2 regions of the Streptomyces sp. BBFR51 genome follow, and region 2 is predicted to be linked to the other one. Evidence: predicted binding sites of a transcription regulator. Region 2 holds the regulator's gene; the other holds the start of a gene.
What was found. The regulator HspR, encoded in region 2, represses chaperone genes until heat shock. The targets are predictions, from matches to a motif close to TTGAGNNNNNNNNNCTCAA.
Positions count from the first base shown of each region.

Region 1: the regulator HspR is predicted to act here: its motif matches at 1,558-1,576, upstream of lon (endopeptidase La).

Region 1 covers NZ_CP172448.1:5,725,383-5,733,748, reverse strand. The annotation lists gene lon (endopeptidase La) at 1-1,535, opposite strand, end outside; gene ACGH7X_RS26340 (spermidine synthase) at 1,715-2,431, shown strand; gene ACGH7X_RS26335 (response regulator transcription factor) at 2,545-3,285, shown strand; gene ACGH7X_RS26330 (sensor histidine kinase) at 3,282-4,406, shown strand; gene ACGH7X_RS26325 (multifunctional oxoglutarate decarboxylase/oxoglutarate dehydrogenase thiamine pyrophosphate-binding subunit/dihydrolipoyllysine-residue succinyltransferase subunit) at 4,687-8,366, shown strand, end outside.
Region 2 covers NZ_CP172448.1:4,484,146-4,492,511, forward strand. The annotation lists gene grpE (nucleotide exchange factor GrpE) at 1-238, shown strand, start outside; gene dnaJ (molecular chaperone DnaJ) at 275-1,474, shown strand; gene ACGH7X_RS20465 (heat shock protein transcriptional repressor HspR) at 1,480-1,935, shown strand; gene ACGH7X_RS20470 (sugar ABC transporter substrate-binding protein) at 2,120-3,238, shown strand; gene ACGH7X_RS20475 (LuxR C-terminal-related transcriptional regulator) at 3,389-4,426, shown strand; gene ACGH7X_RS20480 (LuxR C-terminal-related transcriptional regulator) at 4,389-5,387, opposite strand; gene ACGH7X_RS20485 (helix-turn-helix transcriptional regulator) at 5,384-6,412, opposite strand; gene ACGH7X_RS20490 (hypothetical protein) at 6,737-7,072, shown strand; gene clpB (ATP-dependent chaperone ClpB) at 7,354-8,366, shown strand, end outside.

The sequences.
Region 1 (8,366 bases), 1.2 Mb from region 2:
ACCTTCTCGTCCTCGGTGTAGCCGTCGAGGCGGACCAGCTCCATGCGGTCGAGCAGGGCCTCGGGGATGGCCTCCAGGACGTTGGCGGTGGCGAGGAAGACGACGTCGGACAGGTCCAGCTCGACCTCCAGGTAGTGGTCCCGGAAGGTGTGGTTCTGGGCCGGGTCGAGGACCTCGAGCAGGGCCGCGGCGGGGTCGCCCCGGAAGTCGGAGCCGACCTTGTCGATCTCGTCGAGCAGGACGACCGGGTTCATGGAACCCGCCTCCTTGATCGCCCGCACGATCCGGCCGGGCAGCGCCCCGACGTACGTACGCCGGTGGCCGCGGATCTCCGCCTCGTCGCGGACGCCGCCGAGGGCGACGCGGACGAACTTGCGGCCCATGGCGTGGGCAACGGACTCGCCGAGCGAGGTCTTGCCGACGCCGGGCGGACCCACCAGGGCCAGTACGGCACCGCCGCGCCGGCCGCCGACGACGCCGAGGCCCCGGTCGCCGCGCCGCTTGCGCACGGCGAGGTACTCGGTGATGCGCTCCTTCACGTCCTGAAGGCCCGCGTGCTCGGCGTCGAGGACGGTCTGGGCGCCCTGGATGTCGTAGGCGTCCTCGGTGCGCTCGCTCCACGGCATCTCGAGCACCGTGTCGAGCCAGGTGCGGATCCAGGAGCCCTCGGGCGACTGGTCGGAGGAGCGCTCCAGCTTGTCGACCTCCTTGAGGACGGCCTCGCGGACCTTCTCGGGCAGGTCGGCGGCCTCGACGCGGGCGCGGTAGTCGTCGGACTCCTCACCGTCCTGCTCACCGTTGATCTCGCGCAGCTCCTTGCGCACGGCTTCGAGCTGGCGGCGCAGCAGGAACTCCCGCTGCTGCTTGTCGACGCCCTCCTGGACGTCCTTGGCGATGCTCTCGGCGACGTCCTGCTCGGCGAGGTGGTCGCGCAGCTGCTGGGTGGCGAGCTTCAGGCGGGCGACCGGGTCGGCGGTCTCGAGCAGCTCGACCTTCTGCTCGGTGGTGAGGAAGGGCGAGTAGCCGGAGTTGTCGGCGAGCGCGGACACGTCGTCGATGGCCTGGACCCGGTCGACGACCTGCCAGGCGCCGCGCTTGCGCAGCCATGCGGTGGCGAGCGCCTTGTATTCGGTCACCAGCTCGGCGACCTGGCCGGGCAGCGGCTCGGGCACGGTCTCGTCGACCCGGGTGCCCTCGACCCAGAGCGCGGCGCCCGGGCCGGAGGTGCCGGCGCCGACGCGCACCCGGCCCCGGCCGCGGATCAGGGCGCCCGGGTCGCCGTCGGCCAGCCTGCCGACCTGCTCGACGGTGCCGAGTACGCCGGTTGCGGCGTGGGTGCCGTCGATGCGTGGGACGAGCAGGACCCGGGGCTTGCCGGGCTCGGACCGGGCGGCGGCCTGGGCGGCCTCCACCGCGGCCCGTACCTCGGCGTCGCTCAGGTCCAGGGGGACGACCATGCCGGGCAGGACCACTTCGTCGTCGAGCGGCAGCACGGGCAGGGTGAGCGGTGTGAAGGCGGCGGACTCAGCAGCCATGATCTCCCCTTCGGCAGTCAAGTTGAGTTACATCGACTCAATGAAAGGGAGCCCCCGATTGTTCCCCGGGTCGCGTTCGCTCTGAGCGATCAATGGTCCGGGCGCCCGGACGGGCTGCGGTGCCCGTAGAGGGGAGCGCGGGTGGCTCCCTTGGCATTCCCCCCTGTCAGGATGGGCCGATGCCCATCACTTCCCACGACTTGCACGACATCCCCGAGGTGCTGGACCGTCGCGAGGGCCCGCACGGCGAGGTCGTCCTGCGCCGGCACGGGGCGCTGCTGCAGATCATCGCGAACGGCTGCTTCCTGATGGACACCTCCGACGGGCGCTCGGAGCGGCGGCTGGTCGACGCGGCGGCGGACGCGCTGGCCGCCTCCGGTGGGCGGGCCTCCTCCGGTGGGCGGGTCGCGCCGCATCTGCTCATCGGCGGTCTCGGCGTCGGCTTCTCCCTCGCGCACGCGGCCGCCGACCCGCGCTGGGGCCGGATCGCGGTCGTCGAGCGGGAGCGCGCCATCATCGACTGGCACTACGGCGGACCGCTGGCGGCCCTCTCCGCCGACGCCCTGGCCGACCCGCGCGCGGAGATCGTCGAGGCGGACCTGGTGGATTACGTCAATGAGACATCCGACACGTACGACGCGCTCTGCCTGGACATCGACAACGGCCCCGGCTGGACCGTCACCGAGGGCAACGACGGGCTGTACGCACCGTCCGGACTGGCGGGCTGCGCGCGGCTGTTGAGGCCCGGTGGGGTGCTTGCCGTATGGTCTGCGCAGCCCTCTCCGGAATTCGAAGAAACCTTGCGTAATGCCGGTTTCCAGCAGGTGCGTACCGAAGAGATCCCCGTTGCCCGGGGCGTTCCGGACGTCGTACACATCGGCGTCGGGCCTGGATAGCAAAGGCGCGGTGACTCCCCGTACGCTGCTGCCCTGACGCGGATCATTCAAGCGTCAAGCGCAGTCATGGGATCACCCCACGGATTCCGGAAAGCACACCTCAGGGGCGGGCGATGGAGCAGACACAGACCTCCCACAACGGCACGGCGACGGCCACCCAGGGCGCACAGCGCCGGGTGCTGGTGGTCGAGGACGACCAGACGATCGTGGACGCCATCGCGACCCGTCTGCGCGCCGAAGGGTTCCTGGTGCAAACGGCGGGCGACGGTCCGTCCGCCGTCGACACGGCCGAGGCTTGGCAGCCCGACCTGCTGATCCTCGACATCATGCTGCCCGGCTTCGACGGTCTGGAGGTCTGCCGGCGCGTGCAGGCCCAGCGGCCGGTGCCGGTGCTGATGCTCACCGCGCGCGACGACGAGACGGACATGCTGGTCGGCCTCGGCGTGGGCGCCGACGACTACATGACCAAGCCGTTCTCGATGCGCGAGCTGGCCGCACGCGTGCACGTGCTGCTGCGGCGGGTGGAGCGGGCCGTCGTGGCCGCCTCGACGCCGCGCAGCGGCATCCTGCGCCTGGGCGAGCTGGAGATCGACCACGCGCAGCGCCGGGTGCGGGTGCGCAGCGAGGACGTCCACCTCACCCCCACCGAGTTCGACCTGCTGGTCTGCCTGGCGAACACCCCGCGCGCGGTGCTCTCCCGTGAGCAGCTGCTGGCCGAGGTCTGGGACTGGGCGGACGCCTCCGGCACCCGGACCGTGGACAGCCACATCAAGGCGCTGCGCCGGAAGATCGGCGCCGAGCGCATCCGTACCGTGCACGGCGTGGGCTACGCGCTGGAGACGCCGACGCCATGAGCCGGGGACGGGAAGCCGCGCGGAGGAGCCCCGGCCCTCGGAACACCGGGGAGCCCTGGGGCGGCGTACGCCCGTTCTCGATCAAGACCAAGCTGGGCGCGCTGGTCGTCACGTCGGTGCTGATCACCACCGGTCTCTCGGTGATCGCCGTGCACACCAAGACGGAGCTGCGCTTCATCACGGTCTTCTCCATGATCGCCACGCTGCTCATCACGCAGTTCGTGGCCCACTCGCTGACCGCGCCGCTGGACGAGATGAACGCCGTGGCCCGGTCCATCTCGCACGGCGACTACACGCGCCGGGTGCGCGAGAGCCGCCGCGACGAGCTGGGCGACCTGGCCGTCACCATCAACCGCATGGCCGACGACCTGGAGGCCCAGGACCTCCAGCGCAAGGAGCTGGTGGCGAACGTCTCGCACGAGCTGCGCACCCCGATCGCGGGCCTGCGCGCGGTGCTGGAGAACATCGTCGACGGCGTCACCGAGGCCGACCCGGAGACCATGCGCACGGCGCTCGGCCAGACGGAGCGGCTCGGCCGGCTGGTGGAGACGCTGCTCGACCTCTCCCGCCTGGACAACGGCGTCATACCGCTGCGCAAGCGGCGCTTCGAGGTCTGGCCCTACCTGTCGGGCGTGCTCAAGGAGGCCAACATGGTCGCCTCGGCGCGCGCGGGCATCGCCTCCGGCTCCGGCAGCCACACCCGCACCGACGTGCATCTGGCCCTGGACGTCTTCCCGCCGGAGCTGACGGCGCACGCCGACCCCGAGCGCATCCACCAGGTCGTCGCCAACCTCATCGACAACGCCGTCAAGCACAGCCCGCCGCACGGCCGCGTGACGGTCAGGGCACGGTGCGGGGAGCTGCCCGAGTCCCTGGAGCTGGAGGTTCTGGACGAGGGTCCGGGCATTCCGCGCTCGGAGTGGCGCCGGGTGTTCGAGCGGTTCAACCGGGGTTCGGTGTCGCGTCCGCACGGTCCGGGCAGCGACGGCGGCACCGGTCTGGGCCTGGCGATCGCCCGCTGGGCGGTGGATCTGCACGGCGGCCGGATCGGGGTGGCCGAATCCGAGCGGGGCTGCCGGATCCGCATCACTCTTCCGGGCCTGCCGTCGACGTCGGGTTGACGTAGGGTTCGAAGCGGAGCATCAAGATCCACGGCATCCGCGCTGGCGGACACGTGTGATCAGCCGCAGGCCCGCGTTTTTGAGGCGCCGGGTCCGGGCCTCCCGATCCCTCACGCAGCAGAACCTCGCTTGTTTCCCGCCATTTCCAGCGCCGAAACGCGGTCCGCGATGTGACTTACACGACGATGGACGGGCCCGGTCTGACCTTCGGGGTCCGGTAGGCGTAGCCTTGATTCCCGCTGTCCACCATCTTGTGAAGCGGAAGAGGGCGGTTCTCGCCGTGTCGCCACAGTCCCCCAGTAACTCGAGCATCTCGACCGACACCGACCAAGCGAACAACGCGGGCAAGAACCCCGCGGCCGCGTTCGGTGCCAATGAGTGGCTCGTCGACGAGATCTATCAGCAGTACCTCCAGGACCCGAACTCCGTGGACCGAGCCTGGTGGGACTTCTTCGCCGACTACAAGCCCGGAGCGCCCGCGGCCCAGGCCGCCACCTCCGGTACCGCGACCACGGACTCGGGCAGCACGCCACCGGCCGCCCCCGCCCCGCAGGCGCAGGCTCCCGCCCCGGCCCAGCCGAAGGCGGCGCCCGCGGCGCCCGCTCCCGCGCAGCCCGCCGCTGCCGCCCCGGCGGCTCCGGCCGCCCCGGCCGCGAAGCCGGCTCCGGCCAAGCCCGCCGCCCAGCCGCAGGCCAAGGCCGCCGCGCCCGCCAAGGACGCCGGCACCGCGCCCGAGGGCCCCGAGCTGGTGACCCTGCGCGGCCCGGCCGCCGCGGTCGTGAAGAACATGAACGCCTCGCTGGAGCTGCCCACGGCCACGTCCGTGCGCGCGGTCCCGGTGAAGCTGCTGTTCGACAACCGCATCGTCATCAACAACCACCTCAAGCGGGCCCGGGGCGGGAAGATCTCCTTCACGCACCTGATCGGCTACGCGATGGTGCAGGCCATCAAGGCCATGCCGTCGATGAACCACTCGTTCGGCGAGAAGGACGGCAAGCCGACCCTCGTCAAGCCGGCCCACATCAACCTCGGCCTCGCCATCGACCTGGTCAAGCCCAACGGCGACCGCCAGCTGGTCGTCGCGGCGATCAAGAAGGCCGAGACGCTGAACTTCTTCGAGTTCTGGCAGGCCTACGAGGACATCGTCCGTCGCGCCCGCGACAACAAGCTGACGATGGACGACTTCACCGGCGTCACCGTCTCGCTGACCAACCCCGGCGGCCTCGGCACCGTCCACTCCGTGCCGCGCCTCATGCCCGGCCAGTCGGTCATCCTGGGCGTCGGCTCCATGGACTACCCGGCGGAGTTCCAGGGCACCAGCCAGGACACCCTGAACAAGCTCGGCATCTCGAAGGTCATGACGCTCACGTCGACCTACGACCACCGGGTCATCCAGGGCGCCGCCTCCGGCGAGTTCCTGCGCCAGGTCGCCAACCTGCTCCTGGGCGAGAGCGGCTTCTACGACGAGATCTTCAAGGCGCTGCGCATCCCCTACGAGCCGGTCCGCTGGCTCAAGGACATCGACGCCTCGCACGACGACGACGTCACCAAGGCCGCCCGCGTCTTCGAGCTGATCCACTCCTACCGGGTCCGCGGCCACGTCATGGCCGACACCGACCCGCTGGAGTACCAGCAGCGCAAGCACCCCGACCTGGACATCACCGAGCACGGGCTCACCCTGTGGGACCTGGAGCGCGAGTTCGCGGTCGGCGGCTTCGCCGGCAAGTCCCTGATGAAGCTCCGCGACATCCTCGGCGTCCTGCGCGACTCGTACTGCCGCACCACCGGCGTCGAGTTCATGCACATCCAGGACCCGAAGCAGCGCAAGTGGATCCAGGACCGCATCGAGCGCTCGCACACCAAGCCGGAGCGCGAGGAGCAGCTGCGCATCCTGCGCCGGCTGAACGCGGCGGAGGCCTTCGAGACCTTCCTGCAGACCAAGTACGTCGGCCAGAAGCGGTTCTCCCTGGAGGGCGGCGAGTCCGTCATCCCGCTGCTCGACGCGGTCATCGACTCGGCGGCCGAGTCCCGCCTGGACGAGGTCGTCGTCGGCATGGCCCACCGCGGCCGGCTGAACGTGCTGGCCAACGTCGTCGGCAAGTCGTACGCGCAGATCTTCCGCGAGTTCGAGGGCAATCTCGACCCGAAGTCGATGCACGGCTCCGGCGACGTGAAGTACCACCTGGGCGCCGAGGGCACCTTCACCGGCCTGGACGGCGAGCAGATCAAGGTCTCGCTGGTCGCCAACCCCTCGCACCTGGAGGCGGTGGACCCGATCGTCGAGGGCGTCTCGCGCGCCAAGCAGGACATCATCAACAAGGGCGGCACGGACTTCACCGTCCTGCCGGTGGCGATCCACGGCGACGCGGCCTTCGCGGGCCAGGGCGTGGTGGCCGAGACCCTGAACATGTCGCAGCTGCGCGGCTACCGCACCGGCGGCACGGTCCACGTCGTCATCAACAACCAGGTCGGCTTCACCGCCGCCCCGGAGTCCTCGCGCTCGTCCATGTACGCGACGGACGTGGCGAGGATGATCGAGGCCCCGATCTTCCACGTGAACGGCGACGACCCGGAGGCCTGCGTCCGCGTGGCGCGGCTCGCCTTCGAGTTCCGCCAGGCGTTCAACAAGGACGTGGTGATCGACCTCCTGTGCTACCGCCGCCGCGGTCACAACGAGACGGACAACCCGGCCTTCACCCAGCCGCTGATGTACGACCTGATCGACAAGAAGCGCTCGGTGCGCAAGCTGTACACCGAGTCCCTCATCGGTCGCGGCGACATCACCCTGGAAGAGGCCGAGCAGGCGCTGCAGGACTACCAGGGCCAGCTGGAGAAGGTCTTCACCGAGGTCCGCGAGGCCGCCTCCCAGCCGGCCGCCGCGGAGCCCGCGGCCCCGCAGGCCGAGTTCCCGGTGTCCGTGAACACCGCGATCACCGCCGAGACCGTCAAGCGGATCGCCGAGTCCCAGGTCAACATCCCCGACCACATCACCGTGCACCCGCGGCTGCTGCCGCAGCTGCAGCGCCGCGCGGCGATGGTCGAGGACGGCACGATCGACTGGGGCATGGGCGAGACCCTCGCCGTCGGCTCCCTCCTCCTGGACGGCGTGCCGGTCCGGCTGTCCGGCCAGGACTCGCAGCGCGGCACCTTCGGCCAGCGTCACGCGGTCGTCATCGACCGTGAGACGGGCGACGAGTTCACGCCGCTGCTGTACCTGTCCGAGGACCAGGCCCGGTACAACGTCTACAACTCCCTGCTCTCCGAGTACGCGGTGATGGGCTTCGAGTACGGCTACTCGCTGGCCCGCCCGGACGCGCTGGTGATGTGGGAGGCGCAGTTCGGCGACTTCGTCAACGGCGCGCAGACGGTCGTGGACGAGTTCATCTCGTCGGCCGAGCAGAAGTGGAACCAGACCTCCGGCGTGACCCTCCTGCTGCCGCACGGCTACGAGGGCCAGGGCCCGGACCACTCCTCGGCCCGCCCGGAGCGTTTCCTCCAGCTCTGCGCGCAGAACAACATGACGGTCGCGATGCCGACCCTGCCGTCGAACTACTTCCACCTCCTGCGGTGGCAGGTGCACAACCCGCACCACAAGCCGCTGGTGGTCTTCACCCCGAAGTCGATGCTGCGCCTGAAGGCCGCGGCCTCGAAGGCGGAGGAGTTCACGACGGGCCAGTTCCGCCCGGTCATCGGCGACGACTCGGTCGACCCGGCCGCCGTCAAGAAGGTCGTCTTCTGCTCCGGCAAGGTCTACTACGACCTCGACGCCGAGCGGAAGAAGCGCGGCGTGACGGACACGGCCATCCTCCGCATCGAGCGCCTGTACCCGCTGCCGGGTGCCGAGCTCCAGGCGGAGATCGCCAAGTACCCGAACGCCGAGAAGTACCTGTGGACCCAGGAGGAGCCGGCGAACCAGGGTTTCTGGCCGTTCATCGCGCTCAACCTGATCGACCACCTGGA
Region 2 (8,366 bases):
GGCCCTGATGCACTCCTACGCACCGGACGTCACCGAGACGACCTGCGTGGCGATCCTGCAGCCCGGGTACCGGATCGGCGAGCGCACCATCCGCCCCGCGCGGGTGGCGGTCGCCGAGCCGCAGCCGGGTGCGCAGCCGGTCAAGCCGGCCGAGGAGAGCACCGAGGCCCAGGCCGACTCCGCCGACGACGCCGGGAACGCCGGGAGCAAGGAGAGCGGTGGCCCGGAGGAGGGCTGACGTCAACACGGAAGTCGGGAAGGAGGGACGTCGGGGATGAGCACCAAGGACTTCATCGAGAAGGACTACTACAAGGTCCTCGGCGTCCCCAAGGACGCCACCGAGGCCGAGATCAAGAAGGCGTACCGGAAGCTCGCCCGCGAGTACCACCCGGACGCCAACAAGGGGAACGTCAAGGCGGAGGAGCGCTTCAAGGAGATCTCCGAGGCCAACGACATCCTCGGTGACCCCAAGAAGCGCAAGGAGTACGACGAGGCGCGCGCCCTGTTCGGCAACGGCGGGTTCCGTCCGGGGCCGGGCGCGGGCGGCGGCGGCAGCTTCAACTTCGACCTGGGCGACCTCTTCGGAGGCGGCGCCCAGGGCGGCGGAGGCCAGGGCGGCCCCGGCGGCTTCGGCGGCGGACTCGGAGACGTCTTCGGGGGCCTGTTCAACCGCACCGGCGGCGGCCCCGGCACCGGCACGCGCACGCAGCCGCGGCGCGGCCAGGACATCGAGTCCGAGGTCACCCTGAGCTTCACGGAGGCCATCGAGGGCGCCACCGTCCCGCTGCGGATGTCCTCGCAGGCGCCCTGCAAGGCCTGTTCCGGCACCGGCGACAAGAACGGCACGCCGCGCGTGTGCCCGACCTGCGTCGGCACCGGCCAGGTCGCCCGGGGCTCGGGCGGCGGCTTCTCGCTGACCGACCCGTGCCCGGACTGCAAGGGCCGCGGTCTGATCGCCGAGGACCCCTGCGAGGTCTGCAAGGGCTCCGGACGCGCCAAGTCCTCGCGGACGATGCAGGTCCGTATTCCCGCCGGTGTCTCGGACGGGCAGCGCATCCGGCTGCGCGGCAAGGGCACGCCCGGCGAGCGGGGCGGTCCGGCGGGCGACCTGTACGTGGTCGTGCACGTCAAGGACCACCCCGTCTTCGGGCGCAGGGGCGACAACCTCACCGTCACCGTCCCGGTCACCTACACCGAGGCGGCCCTCGGCGGCGAGGTCCGGGTCCCCACCCTGGGCGGTCCGCCCGTCACGCTGAAGCTGCCGGCGGGCACGCCCAACGGCCGCACCATGCGGGCCAGGGGCAAGGGCGCGGTCCGCAAGGACGGCTCCCGCGGCGACCTTCTGGTCACCGTGGAGGTGAGTGTTCCGAAGGACCTGACGGGGAAGGCTCGTGACGCACTGGAGGCGTATCGCGAGGCGACCGCGGACGAGGATCCGCGGGCGGAGTTGTTCCAGGCCGCGAAGGGAGCTTGATGGGGATGGACGGTCGTCGACGCAACCCGTATGAACTGACCGAGGACACCCCGGTCTACGTCATCTCGGTGGCGGCCCAGCTCTCCGGCCTGCACCCGCAGACCCTGCGTCAGTACGACCGCCTCGGCCTGGTCTCCCCGGACCGCACGGCCGGCCGCGGCCGGCGCTACTCGGCCCGCGACATCGAACTGCTCCGGCAGGTCCAGCAGTTGTCGCAGGACGAGGGCATCAACCTGGCCGGAATCAAGCGCATCATCGAACTGGAGAACCAGGTCGCGGCCCTCCAGGCCCGGGCGGCCGAGCTGGCCGACGCCCTGGACGGCGCGGCGACGGCGATGCGCCAGCGCGAGGCGGCGGTGCACGCGTCGTACCGCCGTGACCTGGTCCCTTACCAAGAGGTACAGCAGACCAGCGCCCTGGTGGTGTGGCGGCCCAAGCGCCACGGCCAGTCCTCGGACTGACAGGCGGCGCAAGCGGCACAAGGGAAAGCGGCATGGACAGCCCCGGAGACCGACTCGGCCTCCGGGGCTTGTTCGCAACGTTGCTGTCTCATTGGTCTAGTACTTCTTGACGATTTGGTGAAGACAGCGTTGGCTTCGTTCACCTGGGTCACCCACAACACCCGTGTGTCGGAAGGTAAGCGCAGTGAGCAGCCGTGCCCGTCGTATCGCCATATCCGTGGCCGCGTCCCTGATGACCTTCTCGCTGGCCTCCTGTGGTGTGCTGGGCGCGTCGGAGAGCAGCGACGAAGCCAGTCCGACCAAGGGCAACGACATCACTGTCGGCCTGCTGCTCCCGGAGAAGGAGAACACGCGCTACGAGCAGTTCGACTACCCCTTCTTCAAGGCGAAGGTCGGCGACCTCACGCGCGACGAGGGCAACGTCAAGTACGCCAACGCCGAGGCCAGCGCCACCAAGCAGGCCGAGCAGATGCAGCAGATGATCGACGACAAGGTCGACGTGATCGTCCTGGACGCGGTCGACGCGCACGCCATCGCGGACGGGGTACAGAAGGCCAAGGACGCCGGCGTCCCCGTCATCGCGTACGACCGGCTGGCCGAGGGCCCGATCGACGCCTACATCTCCTTCGACAACGAGCTGGTCGGCGAGGTCCAGGGCCGCTCCCTCATCGAGGCACTGGGTGACAAGTCGTCCGGCACCGACAAGATCGTCATGATGAACGGCTCGTCCACCGACCCGAACGCCAAGCAGTTCAAGGCGGGCGCGCTGTCGGAGCTGAACGGCAAGGTGACGATCGCGCAGTCCTTCGACACCAAGGACTGGAAGCCGGAGAACGCCGAGGCGAACATGACCGAGGCGATCGAGAAGATCGGCAAGGACGACATCGCGGGCGTCTACTCCGCCAACGACGGTATGGCGGGCGGCATCATCAAGGCCCTCGAGGACGCCGACGTCACCGACCTGCCGCCGATCACCGGTCAGGACGCGGAACTCTCGGCGGTCCAGCGCATCGTCACCGGCGAGCAGTACATGAGCGTGTACAAGTCCTACCCGCAGGAGGCCGAGAACGCCGCGGAGATGGCCGTGGCGCGGGTCCAGGGCCGGGACATCCAGTTCGACGCGCTCGCCCGCGACAAGGTCGACAGCCCCACTCACAAGGGCGTCCCCGCGCAGTTGGTCCCCGTCGTCGCCCTCACCAAGAGCAACATCGAGGAGACCGTCGTCACGGACGGCTTCTACAAGGTCACCGACATCTGCACCGCCAAGTACGCGGCGGACTGCGCGGAGCTGGGGCTGAAGTAGTCCCGGTGCGGTCCCGGTTCCACCACCCGGGCATTCCGGTCGCAACCGACTCATTCCGTCCCTCCTTCCGGACGGAGCCTTGTTGCGGAGCCGGTCCCGGCCGCGCATAGTTGCGCTGCGGAAGAGCCGGAACCGGGGGTGGGATGGGCGATGGCCGGGCACGGGGCTCAGGAGCATCCACACGGGGCCGACCGGCTGTGCGGGGCCGGGGACCGCGTGTACTCCCGGGCCGTACGGCGCGGCCGGGTGCCGCGCCGCGACGCCGAGCCGGTCCCCTGCCTCCTTGAACTGGCCCTGCTGCACCCCGACCCCGACGACATGGACTGGCTGGTGCCGACCTCCCCGCAGGAGGTCATGACGCGGCTGCTGCGCGGCGTCCACGACGAGGTCAGCGCCAGTCAGCGGCGGGTGGGCTCGGCCGTGGAGGCCTTCGAGTGGTACGCGGGCCTCGGCCGGCTGATCCAGACCCCGGCCGGCACGGAGGGCACGGCGATCCGGGTCCTGGACGGGCTGTCCCGCATCCAGGCCGCCATGGACGAGGCGACCCAGGCCTGCACCACGGAGGTGCTCACCGTCCAGCCCGGCGGCATCCGGCGCGAGCACGAGCTGTCGGAGGGGCTGCACCGGGCGCTGGCGCTGCGCGGGCGCGGGGTGCGGATGCGGGACCTGTACACGCACGTCGCCCGGCACGGGCAGGGCCTGCTCAACTACCTGGAGCTGATGGGCGACGCGGTGGAGGCCCGCACCCTCGACGAGGTCATCGACCGCCTCATCCTCTTCGACCGCACGGTCGCCTTCATCCCCGCCAACACCGACCGCACGATGGCCCTGGAACTGCGCCACCCCGCGCTGGTCGCCTACCTGGTCACGGTCTTCGAACGCCTCTGGCGCCTCGCCATCCCCCTGACCGCCCCCCTCCCCGACACCGGCATCGAGGGCATCTCCCACCGCGAGCAGTCCATCGCGGCGCTCCTCGCGGAGGGCCACCAGGACGCGGTGATCGCGGAACGCCTCGGCATCAGCGTCCGCACGGCCCGCGCGCACATCGCCCGGCTCTCGGAGACCCTGGGCGCGGCGAGCCGCACGCAGTTGGGCGTCCGCATAGCCCAGGCCGGCCTGGACGGCTCCCCGCGCCGTGCTCCGTCCCCGGTCATCCTTCCTGACCGAGAATCCCCGACTGCCCGATGAGGTAGCCGAGCTGAGCCCGGCTCTCGCTGCCGAGGGTGGCGGCGAGTTTGGCGATGTGGACGCGTGCGGTGCGGACGTTCATGCCGAGGCGGTCGGCGATGTCGGAGTCGGTGTGGCCCTCGACGAGGAGGGAGGCGATGGTGCGTTGGCGCGGGGTGACGCCGTTCAGGGACGGTCGTTGGGCCGCCTGCGGATGCATCGGTGTGGCGAGCCGCCAGAGACGCTCGAAGGTGGTCACGAAATAGCTGATGAGGGCGGGGTGCCGGACTTCGAGGGCGAGCGTGCGGTCGGCGCTGGCCGGGATGAAGGAGACCCGGCGGTCGACGACGATGAGGCGGTCGGTCACCTCGTCCAGGGAGCGCGCCTCGGCGTCCCCGCGCAGCTGCTCGTAGCGGGCGCGGACCAGCGGCAGGTGACGCTGCGTGTGCTGGTAGAGGGTGCGGATCCGCCCACCGCGGTCGAGCATGTCCTGATCGCGTCGCAAGGACAGGTCCTGGGACTGTCGTCCGCGCTGGTCGCCGTAGTGGACGTTGGGCTGGATGCACAGCAGTTCGTTGGCGGCGTCCGCCATCGCGTCGCTGATGGCTTCGTTGATCTGCGGGATGCCGCTGAGGACGCGTACGGCCGCGGCGTCGGCACCGGCCGTGCGCCGACCGTCCACCCGCATCAACGGTCCAAACGTCGCGGACAGTCGGGCTTCCCGCCGTCTCTCCTCCGCGACGCGCTGGGCCGAGGCGTCCAGCATCTGGTGCAGGGCGACGGCCGGGGCCACGGGCTCCAGCCAGTCGAGGTCGCCTATGGACGGCTGGAGCAGTCCGTAGGCAGTCAGACAGGGCGTCGCGGCGGCTTCCAGGGCGGACACCCGGCCCTCGCGCAGGGCCTGTGTGTAAAGCGCCGTGCCGGTGGCACAGAGGTCCTCCGGTCCGTGTTCGAGGTGCGGCTCGTGAGGCTCCCCTGTCACGGGCCGCCCCCGTCGGTGACTCCCTGGTGTTCCTGTTCCTGTTCCTGTTCCTGTTCCAGGATCCCGGACTGGGCGATGAGGTAGCCCAGTTGTGCGCGACTGCCGCTGCCCAGTGCGGACGCCAGTTTGGCGATGTGCGCACGACACGTCCGGACATTCATGCCCAGGCGCCGGGCGATCGCCTCGTCCACGTGGCCTTCGACCAGGAGCTTGGCTATGGAGTGCTGGATGTCGGTGATGCCGTCGGGTGCGGTCTCGTAGGGGGCGCCGGCGGTGAGTGGCACAGCTCGACCCCAGATGAATTCGAACACCTTGATCAGATAGCGGACCAGGCCCGGGTGACGAATCTCCAGGGCGACCTGTCGGTCGTCGCGGATGGGTATGAAGGCCACGGTCTCGTCGCAGATGATCAGCCGTTCGACGAGCTCGTCGATGGTGCGGTACTCGGCCTTCCCGTTCGGGAACTGGTCCACATAGGCCATGCGCTCGGGGCTGTACCGTGCCGTGTGCTGGTAGAGGGTTCGGATCCGCACGCCACGCTCTATGAGCGTTCTGTCGCGTTCCAGCCCCTCGATGAGTCTGCGTTCAGGATGCCGGGCGCTCGGCTGGACCGTGAGCATCTCGATCACGCACTGGTCCGTGGCCAGGTCGAGGGCCGCGTTGATGCGGTCCAGACCTTCCAGCACGGTGATCGAGTGGGTTGGCGCCGCCCCCTGCGCGCTGAGGGCCATAAAGGGTTCGAAGGCCGCAGCGAGCTCGATCGAGGTGCGCCTGCGCTCGGATATCTCGTGCTCGATGGGATTCAGCCGCCGGGCGAGGGCGACTGCCGGAGACACGGGTAGGAGCCAGTTGGCGTCGTCGGGGTCCGGGTGCAGGAGCGCGAACTCCATCAGGCAGGGGACGGGATCCGCCTCGCCGCGAGCAATACGTCCGATGCGCAGTGCGTTCGCGTAGAGGCGTGCCCCCTCCTCACACAGTTCAGTAACTGCATGGGGATGTATCGCTTTGGTCTGATTTGCTGGCAAATCTCCACCCCCCAGGGTCCTGAACGTGCAGGAACATGATGCACCGATTGTGTGGCCATGACGTGCCTATATGAGCCATCGTCTTATCCGACGGGGGAAGAGGGGACCTTCAAGTGAGGACGAAGCTGGCTATGTCTAAGAGAATGCTTCGCTCGGTGCTTGTCGCCGCCTTCTCCGCCGTTGTGGCCATCGGTACTCTGAGTGGCCTTTCCGTGGCGAAGGGTGACGCGCGAGCGGACAGCGTCTGGTCACTCACGGCAGAGACTGCTACGCCTGCCGACGCGGACGGGGAAGCTCTCACGGACGACAGTGTGTGGTCTTGACATGACGACACCACCTGATGACCGCTCCTTCCGTCGTGAAATGGCCACCGCCTACCGCTCCGGCTGGCACTTCATCGACCTGGTCACCGCGATACCGCACGCCGGTGACTCGCTGATGGTGACCGTCTTCGGCGAGCCGGTCGTCGTCACGCTGGACGAGGACGGTGACGTGCGGGCGTACCGGTGTCTGCGGCGACCTCGGGGGGCGCCGCAGCCGGTGCGGTGCGCCATCCGGTACGGAATGATTTTTGTGAACCTGGATCAGAGGGACCACCGGCTCGTACAGCCGGAGATCCCCGAAGTGAGGACCATCTCGGCCACCCCCCGCAGCGCCTGACGCGATTCCCCCGTCGTAACAAATCGCTCAGGTGCTTCCCCCCGGCAGCGGCGTCACCGTGACCTGAACACGGTGACGCCGCTGTCGCATGTGCGGACATCTCGCGACAGTGGCCGGTTCCACGGCTGGCCGAAAAGGTACTCGTGGGACGTGCCCCGCCTCCTTGTGCGATCACCCTGGCGTCTCTGAGGGGAGACGTGTGCCATCCACCTTGAGTGGAATCGACTCAACTTTGTGTACACTAAATGAGTCAGCACTGACGCGAGGAGGAGAGCCAGAACGTGGACGCCGAGCTGACCAACCGGAGCCGGGACGCGATCAACGCGGCCAGCAACCGGGCCGTGACCGAGGGAAACGCCGACCTCACCCCCGCCCACCTGCTCCTGGCGCTGCTCCAGGGGCAGGACAACGAGAACATCGTCGACCTGCTCGCCGCCGTCGAGGCCGACCTCGCCGCCGTGCGCACCGGCGCCGAGCGCATCGTCGCCGGGCTGCCGAGCGTGACGGGGTCCACCGTCGCGCCCCCGCAACCCAGCCGTGAGATGCTCGCCGTGGTCGCCGACGCCCAGGCCCGCGCCAAGGAACTCGGGGACGAGTACCTCTCCACCGAGCACCTGCTCCTCGGCATCGCCGCGAAGGGCGGCGCGACCGGTGAGGTACTGGAGGGGCAGGGAGCCAGTGCGAAGAAGCTGCAGGAGGCCTTCCGCAAGGCGAGGGGAGGGCGACGCGTGACCACCGCCGACCCCGAGGGCCAGTACAAGGCCCTGGAGAAGTTCGGCACCGACCTCACCGCCGCCGCGCGGGACGGGAAGCTCGACCCCGTCATCGGGCGGGACCAGGAGATCCGGCGCGTGGTCCAGGTGCTCAGCCGGCGGACCAAGAACAACCCCGTGCTCATCGGCGAGCCCGGCGTCGGCAAGACCGCCGTCGTCGAGGGGCTCGCCCAGCGGATCATCAAGGGGGACGTGCCCGAGTCGCTGAAGGACAAGCGGCTGGTGGCGCTCGACCTGGGCGCGATGGTCGCCGGGGCCAAGTACCGCGGTGAGTTCGAGGAGCGGCTGAAGACCGTCCTCGCCGAGATCAAGGACTCCGACGGGCAGATCGTCACCTTCATCGACGAGCTGCACACCGTCGTCGGCGCCGGCGCCGGCGGGGACTCCGCCATGGACGCCGGGAACATGCTCAAGCCCATGCTGGCGCGCGGCGAGCTGCGCATGGTGGGTGCGACGACCCTCGACGAGTACCGGGAGCGGATCGAGAAGGACCCCGCCCTGGAGCGGCGCTTCCAGCAGGT